4 regions of the Streptomyces griseus subsp. griseus genome follow, and region 2 is predicted to be linked to each of the others. Evidence: riboswitches for the same ligand, from Rfam matches in the RefSeq annotation. Region 2 holds a riboswitch; each other region holds the start of a gene.

Region 1 (2,192 bases), 2.0 Mb from region 2:
GAGTTCATCGACTGCTATCTGGCGGCCCTGGACCAGGTGGGCCGGATCAACCCCGCACACGGCGGCGACACCTACAGCGCGCTGCGGGCGGCTCAGGCCCTGGCCTCCGGGGCGGCGGCCCTGCGCGACGCGCTCGCCCTGATGCACGAGCGCGGCGAGCGGCAGATCCACGCGGCGACGCTCGTACGGGCCCTGCGGGTGCTGGACGGCGAGCGGCGGGCGGGCAGGGTCGCCGTGCCGCCCAACCCGAACTGAGCCGCGCCGCGCGCCGGGAGCGCGTCACGGGAGCGGGCCGGTCGCCGCGCCGTGCGACACGCCCGGTTCCGCGATCGATTTCCCTCGCTCGTTCGGCGTAGGCCATCACCCGCGCGAGCGACGGCTCAACTTGCGTTCGGCGTGCGGGCTGTACTCGAAATGCTCCCTTTCGTCGCTGGTACGAGGGTGTGCGCCGGGCTCGTCGGCGGGCGCGAATCCGCCCCGTCCACCCGAACGGTTCAGTGGTGAGGAGACTCACAAATCACTGTTTCAGCTCGGAAATCCGGCACTTCGTGAGTCAAGATCCCTGGGACGACAAGCCCCCGCCGCCGCGGCGGGGCGGTCCGGGTGGACGCCGAGTCCTGCCGCTTCCCGGATGACTGGTCGACAGGAGTGGATCGGCAGGAGTGGAGGACCCGAGCACAACGGGCCGACCGGGAGACCGGGAAGCCCTCGGGGTGAAGCCGCGTCAAGCGGCCGGGCAACTTCGCCAGCCCGAACCCGACAGGTCATCCTTCACAGGCGGCTGACGAAGGGTTGCGCATGTCTGCGCAGGTTCATGTCCCGTCTCTGTTCGCCCGGGTCGGTACGGCTTCCGTACTCACCCTGGCCGTGACGTCCTCGATGCTGGCACCAGGTCTGGTCAACGATGCCGAGGCCGCCACCCATTCGACGAAGGCGCTCAAGATCGCCGCGTCGAAGAAGGGCGCTCCTTACAAGTACGGAGCCACAGGTCCCAGCCGTTTCGACTGCTCGGGGCTGACTGTCTACTCGTTCAAGAAGGCCGGGAAGAAACTCCCTCGCACGGCACAGCAGCAGTACAACAAGACCAGCCGGATCTCCTCGTCGAAGCGGAAACCCGGCGACCTGGTCTTCTTCCATTCCGGCCGCAGCGTCTACCACGTGGGCATCTACGCCGGGGGCGGGAAGATCTGGCACTCCCCCAAATCCGGGGACGTGGTCCGCAAGGCGAAAATCTGGTCCAAGAGCGTCTGGTACGGACGGGTCCGCTGACCCACCGACCGGACGCTCTTCCCTTGCGGGCGGTACGGGCGCAGCTGCCGCCCCCGCCCGCAAGGGCCCCGGCGCCCCTCGGCGCAGGAGGGGGCCCGGTCACCAGCGCCGGGCGACCCCGGCGAAGGCGATCGCCTGTGCGTCCACGGGGTCCAGCCCGGACCTGCGGAGCCTTCAGCGTGTACTTGCGGTCTTCTGGGTCTGCCTGAGGGAACGCCTCATCCACGACCCGACGCGGCTCGCCGCACTGGTGGCGGTCTCCGGGACCGGATCGATCACGCGGGCCGCCGCCCACCTGGGCGGCACCGCGCCCGCGCTCTCCCGGCAGCCGGCCGAGCTGGAGCGCGAGGCCGGGCGACGCTGCTGGTACGCCACCATCGCGGGGCGTGGCCGACGGCCGCCGGTGAGCTGCCGGCGGGCCGGGCCAGGCGGGTGCTGGACGGGCTGGACCAAGCGCGGCACGGGCCGGCCGGGCTGTCGGGCGGCAGGTTGCGGGTGGGGACGTTCACGACGGCCGGGGTCCATCTGCTTCCGCCGGTCCTGAGCGCGTTCCGGCGGGCCCAATCCGGAGGTCGATCCGGGGGTCACCGAGTGCGAGCCGCCGGGCGGTGTCGCGGCGGCCACCGCGCGCGAGGCGGACCTGGCACTGACCCACACCTGCGGCCCGGCGGTGGCGGACCCGCCGCCCCTGGGCGTCACCGTGGAGCCCCCGCTGGTCGAGGAGCTGGTGCCGGCGACCGCCGTCGGGCACCGGCCCGCTGAGCCGTGGCACCCCCTGACGTGGCGGCCCGCTGAACCACGGCCGTCCCCTGAACCGCGGTGGCCCTCGCGACCCCTGTCGTCAGCCCTGGACCGACACCACCCAGGGCAGCGTGATCCAGACCGTCTTGCCGCCCTCCGCCGTCGGGACGACCGTGAGCCGT
Region 2 (2,192 bases):
ACAAGGCGGGCAAGGGCGAGAAGGGGGGCGGCGACGCCCTCGACCCCTCGGCGAAGCCTTCCGCGAAGCCCTCCACCGGGAAGGCCGGGGAGACCGGCAAGACCGGCGGGACCGGAAACGTCGAGTCCCCCGACGCCTCGCAGCCCTCCCAGGGCGCCGACCGCACCGGCGGCAAGCACCGGGGCGCCCCGGCCCCCGAGGAGACCGGCGCGGTGGACCAGGGGACGGCCCCCGCGAGTCCGGCCGGCACGCCTCGCGGGGCGAGGGTGACGCACGGGACGGCGGCGCGGTCGCCGACGGCGGCTACACCGTGCAGCCCGGGGACAACCTCTGGGCGATTGCTGACGCACAGAAACTTCCCCAGGGCTGGACCGGTCTGTACGAGGCCAACAAGGATCTCCTGGGCTCCGACCCGGACCTGATCCTGCCCGGGCAGAGCCTGGATCTGGGGCTGGACCAGGCCGGTCAGGCGGGTGCCGAGCAGGGCGCCGAGGTGCCTGCCGCCAACTGATCGAATTCGGGAAAACACCCCAAAATCGCGGGTAGTTCAGAGGCCTATGTCCACTTATGCGTAAGTGAGACATGGGTCTCTTTGCTTCAACTGGCGTGTTGCGTCCGCCCGCTCGGCGCAGATCCCCTCCGACCTGCGGAAACGGTCCATCAGGGTGGGCAAGTAAGCGCCGATTGGGCCATTATGTCCATCTTTGAATGTCGGGGTTGCCTGTGTTTACGGTCGGAACCGCTCGCACCGCGGGCCCCGTCGACCGTCACGCCGAATCCTGCCGTCGGTCGAAGGGAACAGACGCGTAAGCGCCGTAGGCAGGAGCGGGGGACCCAGGTAGGCCGCCGGGTCCGTACGGCCCCTTCGGAGGACAGCTCCTTCGAAGCCGGGGACGTACGGGAACGGCTTGGGGTGAAGTCGTGCGCAAGGTCGCGCGACCGGGCAACTCATCAGCCCGAACCCGACAGCTCACCTCGTAGGCGTCGGTGAGGAGATCCGTTCCATGCTGCTGAACAGCAAGGCCAAGCACCGCCGCCCCTCGAAGACCGTCCGTTTCGCCACCCTCGCGAGCATCACCGGTGCAGCCGTCGCCGTCCCGCTGATGGGCGCGACCAACGCTTCCGCCGCCTCCGTCTCGACCTGGGACGCCGTCGCCCAGTGCGAGTCCGGCGGCAACTGGTCCATCAACACCGGCAACGGCTACTACGGCGGACTGCAGTTCTCGCAGTCCAGCTGGGCCGCCGCCGGCGGTACGCAGTACGCCTCCCGCGCCGACCTGGCCTCCAAGGACCAGCAGATCGCCACCGCCGAGAAGCTCCTCGCCCTGCAGGGCCCGGGTGCCTGGGCGTGCGCCGGCGCCGGCGGCCTCACCAACGACGGTGTGGACCCGGGCGTGAACACCGGCTCCGGCCAGTCGCAGAGCAAGCCGCAGCAGGCGCAGCCCGAGCGCAAGGCCGAGCAGCCCACCACGCGCAGCGAGCAGCGCACCGCCCCGGCCGCCCCCAAGGCCGAGAGCTCCAAGAAGACCGTCACCACCCCGACCGGTGAGAAGGTCAAGAAGGGCGACGGCGAGTACAAGGTGAAGTCCGGCGACACCCTGAGCAAGATCGCTCAGAAGGAGGGTGTCAAGGGCGGCTGGAGCAAGCTCTTCAACCTCAACGACGACATCGTCGAGGACGCCGACCTGATCTTCCCGGGTCAGCAGCTCCACCTGAAGTAACAGCCGTCTCTCCTCCCCGGAGGGAGGGGGTCCGGCGGCACCCTCCCTCGCACGGCTCCCCGGCCCGGCGCGCTACTCCCCCCGTGCGCGTCGGGCCGGGGTCTTTCGGTGCGAGGGGCGCCGGCGGGCGGGCCGATCCGTTCACTTCTTGTCGGCAGCGCGCCGCCACTGCTTGTTACTACCCAGTAGATTTCTAGAGATTTGTCCCGTGATGCTGGTCCTTGGGTCCTTTTTCGTCCCAGGAGACGGGCGGTCGGCCGACTGACGCGGCCAGGCCGGTTAGGCTCGTGTCGCAAGGCCACAGTGACCCTGCACAACCAGCGTCATATCCCAGAAGGAGATGCCTCGTGCCGTCCATCGACGTCGTCGTAGCCAGGGAAATCCTCGACTCCCGGGGCAACCCCACGGTCGAGGTCGAGGTCGGCCTCGACGACGGCAGCACGGGCCGTGCTGCCGTTCCGTCCGGCGCCT
Region 3 (2,192 bases), 1.3 Mb from region 2:
GCTGCTGCCGGTGCTGCTGATCTGCGGCGGGCTCCTCTTCGACTCGATCGCCCCGCCCAACTTCACCGCCGTCCCCATCTTCGTGGCCGCGCCGCTGATCGCCGCCCCCTTCTTCTCGCTCGCCAGCACCATCCGTACGGGCGTGGCCGCGGTCCTCTCCGTCATCGCGATGCGGCTCTCCGACGGGACGTCCACCCAGGTCGTCCCGGTCATCGAGATGATCACGGTCCTCACCGCCGCCGCCCTGGCCCTCGTCATCAACGGGGTCGTGCGCCGCAGCAACGAGCAGCTGGCCTCGGCGCGGGTCATCGCGGAGACGGCCATGCGGGCCGTGCTGCCGACCCCGGCGGAGCGGATCGGTGGGCTCCAGGTGGCGGCGCGGTACGAGGCGGCGCAGGCGGACGAGTTCGTCGGCGGGGACCTGTTCGCGGTGGCGGACACCCCGCACGGCGTACGCCTGGTCGTCGGGGATGTGCGTGGCAAGGGGCTGGACGCCGTGGAGGCGGTGGCGGTGATCATCGGGGCGTTCCGGGAGGCCGCCGAGCAGGAGCGGTCCCTGGAGGGCGTGGCGCAGCGGCTGGAGCGGGCGCTGGCCCGGGAGGGGACGCGGCGGTACGGGCTGGACGCCATGGAGGGGTTCATCACCGCCGTGCTGGCCGAGATCCCGCCCGGTTCGGCCTCGCTGCGCCTGGTCAACCGCGGCCACCCCGAGCCGATCCTGCTGCACGCGGACGGGGCTCTGGAGGTCCTCGCGCCGTCCGTGCCCGCGATGCCGCTGGGGATGGACCTGGGGGTGTGGCCGGACCGGTCCGACGAGTGGGAGCTGCCCGGCGGCTCGACGCTCCTCGCCTTCACGGACGGGCTCTCCGAGGCGCGGGACGCGAGCGGGGTCTTCTACGATCCGGCGGCCCGGCTGCGCGGCCGGATCTTCCCCGGCCCCGAGGAGCTGCTCTCGGCGCTCACCGACGACGTACGGCTGCACACCGGGGGCCGGTCGACGGACGACATGGCGCTGCTCGCGGTCAGCCGGCCGGCGGAGGGGCAGGCGCCGCGGCGTACGACGGTGAAGATCGTCGGCCGGGGCGATGACACGGTGCGTAACTGAAGAGCATCGCTCCGCATAACAGTTGACACACCATCAGAAAAAGAGGTGTGGGCGAGGGGTCGTCAAGTCGTCCGATTCGGGCCGCTTGTGGACGGTAAGTCCCTGCTGGAGTCGTTAATGATCAACACGAACAGCTTGGAATCGGGCCCGTCCGTCTATTAACGTTCGATAACGCAGCGCGGTCGTCCCAGCCGTCGTCAGAGACGGCGCCGTGCGCGAGCGCCGAATCCCGCAAGGGAACCGGGGAACCACCTACATGGGGTGAATCGGACGCCTGTGTCTCGTGAGAGGCGGAGGGGCCCGTAGGAGACCTTCCTGCTCCGAACCCGTCAGCTAACCCGGTAGGCGAGAAGGAAGGAAAGGAGCGCGCCCACGTGGCGTCCAACCAGCCTGCCCCTGAGGCCCCGTCACCCTTCACTGCCGATGGCCTCGGTGGTCCGGAGCGGACGTGGGAGGAGTGGAACCCCACCGCGGAGTCCGTCCGCCCCGTGCGCGGCAAACACCGCGTGGCCAAGCAGCGCGGCCTCGCCCGCAGCTCCACCGTCCTCGGGGTCGGCGTCATAGCGGCTGTCGGCGCGGGTGGCATGGCCACCGCCCAGTCCAAGCCCCCGGTCTCCATCTCCCTCCCCGATTCCATCGCGGACAACCTCCCCGACGCCAAGTCCCTTCCCGGCGTCGGGGCCTTCATGTCCGACGAGGCCGAGGCCGCCCCGGTCACCGCCGCCCCGCTCACCACCGCGGGCATCACGACCGCCGAGGCCGACCAGGGCACCACCGACGCCGGTGAGGCACTGCGCGCCCGCATCCTCCAGCAGGCCGAGCAGCAGCAGGCCAGCGCCGACGCCGAGGCCGAGGCCGCCGAGGAGAAGGCCGCGGCCGAGAAGGCCGCCGCCGACGCGAAGAAGCAGCAGGACCAGGCCGAGGCCAAGGCCAAGGCCAAGATCGCCGCCGAGAAGAAGGCGGCGGAGGAAGCGGCCGCGAAGAAGGCCGAGGAGGAGCGCCTCGCCAAGCTCCGCGCCAGCTACACGCTGCCCACCTCGTCGTACACGCTCACCTCGACCTACGGCCAGTCCGGCGCGATGTGGTC
Region 4 (2,192 bases), 1.9 Mb from region 2:
CCCCGGGGCGGCCGCTGCGACGCGACCGCCCCCTCGGCGGCACTACGCCGGGCGCACGCTGCCGTAGATCGGCATGTAGTAGATCGACTCCTCGCGGACGTTCGCCCCCGGCTTCGGGGCGTGGATCATCATCCCGTCGCCCTTGTAGATGCCGACGTGGCTGATGTCGTCGTAGAAGAAGACCAGGTCCCCGGGCTGGAGGTCCGACGTGGCGACCCGCGTGCCCACCTTCACCTGGTCCCAGGTGGTCCGGGGCAGCGTCACCCCCGCCTCCCGCCAGGCCGCCTGGGTCAGCCCGGAGCAGTCGTACGAGGACGGGCCCGAGGCCCCCCACACGTACGGCTTGCCGATCTGGGCGCGGGCGAAGGCCAGCACCTTCTCGGCCTTCGTGGCGTAGCTGCCGCCCGCCCCGGTCCCCGTACCCGTACCGGACCCCGGGCTCGTACCCGTACCCGTACCGCTGCCGGAACCGGAACCGCTGTCCCCGCCCGACTCCTTGGCGGCCTCCTCGCGGGCCCTCTTCTCCGCCGCCTCGCGCTCCTTGGCCTCGGCGGCCTGCCTGCGGGCCAGCTTCTCCGCCTTCTCCTTGGCCTCGGCCTCCTTCTTGCGCTCCAGCTCCGCCAGCCGCGCCTTCTCCTCGGCGGTCAGCTTCGAGAGCAGGGACCGGGCCTCGGTGAGCTTCGTCTGCACCTTCTGCTTGCTGGAGCGCAGGGTGGTCTGCGTCTCGGTGAGCGACTCCAGGCTCTTCACGGCCTCCGCGCGCTTCTTCGACGCCGCCGCCTGCTGCGCACGGAAGTCGTCGACGGCCTTCTGCTGCCGCTCCGTCGACCGGCTCATCACCTGGTTCTGGTCGAAGTACGCCTGCGGGTCGTCCGCCAGGAAGAAGGTCGCGGTGGGCGCGATACCGCCGGTGCGGTACTGCGCGGCCGCGTAGGACCCCAGCTCCCGGCGGGCCTCGTTGATCTTCTCGGTCCGCTTCGCCACATCGGAGAGCAGCGTGTCGACCTTGGCGCGCTGGGCGGTGGAGGCGGCCTTCGCCCGGTTGTACTGCTGGGTCGCGCTGCCCGCCTGGCGGTAGAGCTCGTCGACCTTCTTCTGGACGTCCTCGATGGCCGGCTTCGGCTCGGCGGGGGCGGCGGTCGCGCTCTGCGTGGAGAGCAGCGTCACAGAGGCCAGCGCGGCCGTCGTGAACCCGACGGCGGGGGTGGTGCGCACCTTCGTGCGCGGCTTGCGATGCGATGCCAAGACCGGCATCTCCTTCCGTGGACCGCCTACCGGGTTAGCTGTCGGGTTCGGACGGAACGGAAGGCTGTCCTACGGTCCGGATGCGAGGGTACGGACCGATTCACCCCGGTTGTGCGTGTGGGTCCCCGGTTCCGAACCGCCGGGAGGGCGGCACGGATTCGGCAGAGGTGACCGTGAGACGCGGTTCGTCTCAGGGAGATAACGGATCACCTGACCCAGCACGCTAGCCAACGCGTGGCACCGCTGGGAAGAAGGATGAGCGATATGCCCGATACATTTTCGTGACCTTTTCGGATCGGGGTCCCCGCACCCCCTCCGACCGGGCACTCCTTCACGGAACGTGAAAGTCCGCTCTCCGTGCGTACGGGGCCGGATGGCTGCTTGTGGCCTTCGGCCGAACGTTGTCGGTGCGGCCCCCTAGACTCGGATGGCGATGAGCAGCCTCTTTGACGACAGTTTCCTGACCGGCCTCCAGTCCACGGAGGACGGCCCGCCGCCGCCCCCGGAGGACCACGCACCCGAAGCGGTGCCGGAGGGTCTCTTCGAGGGTGTCTTCGACGCGCCCCCGCCGCCCCGGGACGGGTATTACCGGGACGGTCACCCGCGCCCGGTGATCGACGCCGCGGCGCTGCTGGACGGGCTGAACACCGAGCAGCGCGCCGCCGTCGTGCACGCCGGCTCCCCGCTGCTCATCGTCGCCGGGGCCGGCTCCGGCAAGACCCGGGTGCTGACCCACCGCATCGCCCATCTGCTGGCCGAGCGCGGGGTGCACCCGGGGCAGATCCTCGCGATCACCTTCACCAACAAGGCCGCGGGCGAGATGAAGGAGCGCGTGGAGCAGCTGGTGGGCCGCGCGCCAACGCGATGTGGGTCATGACCTTCCACAGCGCGTGCGTCCGCATCCTGCGCCGCGAGTCGAAGAAGCTCGGCTTCACCTCGTCGTTCTC

The links. Region 2 has a riboswitch for cyclic di-AMP ahead of D6270_RS12640 (transglycosylase family protein). Riboswitches for the same ligand answer to the same signal wherever they lie in the genome.
Region 1: another riboswitch for cyclic di-AMP. It lies ahead of D6270_RS03310 (C40 family peptidase); the one in region 2 lies ahead of D6270_RS12640 (transglycosylase family protein).
Region 3: another riboswitch for cyclic di-AMP. It lies ahead of D6270_RS18115 (M23 family metallopeptidase); the one in region 2 lies ahead of D6270_RS12640 (transglycosylase family protein).
Region 4: another riboswitch for cyclic di-AMP. It lies ahead of D6270_RS21165 (C40 family peptidase); the one in region 2 lies ahead of D6270_RS12640 (transglycosylase family protein).

Annotation. Positions count from the first base shown of each region.
Region 1 covers NZ_CP032543.1:737,129-739,320, forward strand. The annotation lists gene D6270_RS03305 (hypothetical protein) at 1-255, shown strand, start outside; cyclic di-AMP (ydaO/yuaA leader) riboswitch at 609-795, shown strand; gene D6270_RS03310 (C40 family peptidase) at 799-1,269, shown strand; partial or broken gene D6270_RS03315 (LysR family transcriptional regulator) at 1,490-2,134, shown strand; gene D6270_RS03320 (ATP-binding protein) at 2,111-2,192, opposite strand, start outside.
Region 2 covers NZ_CP032543.1:2,780,143-2,782,334, reverse strand. The annotation lists partial or broken gene D6270_RS33805 (transglycosylase family protein) at 1-511, shown strand, start outside; cyclic di-AMP (ydaO/yuaA leader) riboswitch at 802-999, shown strand; gene D6270_RS12640 (transglycosylase family protein) at 1,005-1,721, shown strand; gene eno (phosphopyruvate hydratase) at 2,069-2,192, shown strand, end outside.
Region 3 covers NZ_CP032543.1:4,044,544-4,046,735, forward strand. The annotation lists gene D6270_RS18110 (PP2C family protein-serine/threonine phosphatase) at 1-1,105, shown strand, start outside; cyclic di-AMP (ydaO/yuaA leader) riboswitch at 1,316-1,468, shown strand; gene D6270_RS18115 (M23 family metallopeptidase) at 1,480-2,192, shown strand, end outside.
Region 4 covers NZ_CP032543.1:4,662,802-4,664,993, forward strand. The annotation lists gene D6270_RS21165 (C40 family peptidase) at 43-1,254, opposite strand; cyclic di-AMP (ydaO/yuaA leader) riboswitch at 1,253-1,419, opposite strand; partial or broken gene pcrA (DNA helicase PcrA) at 1,679-2,192, shown strand, end outside.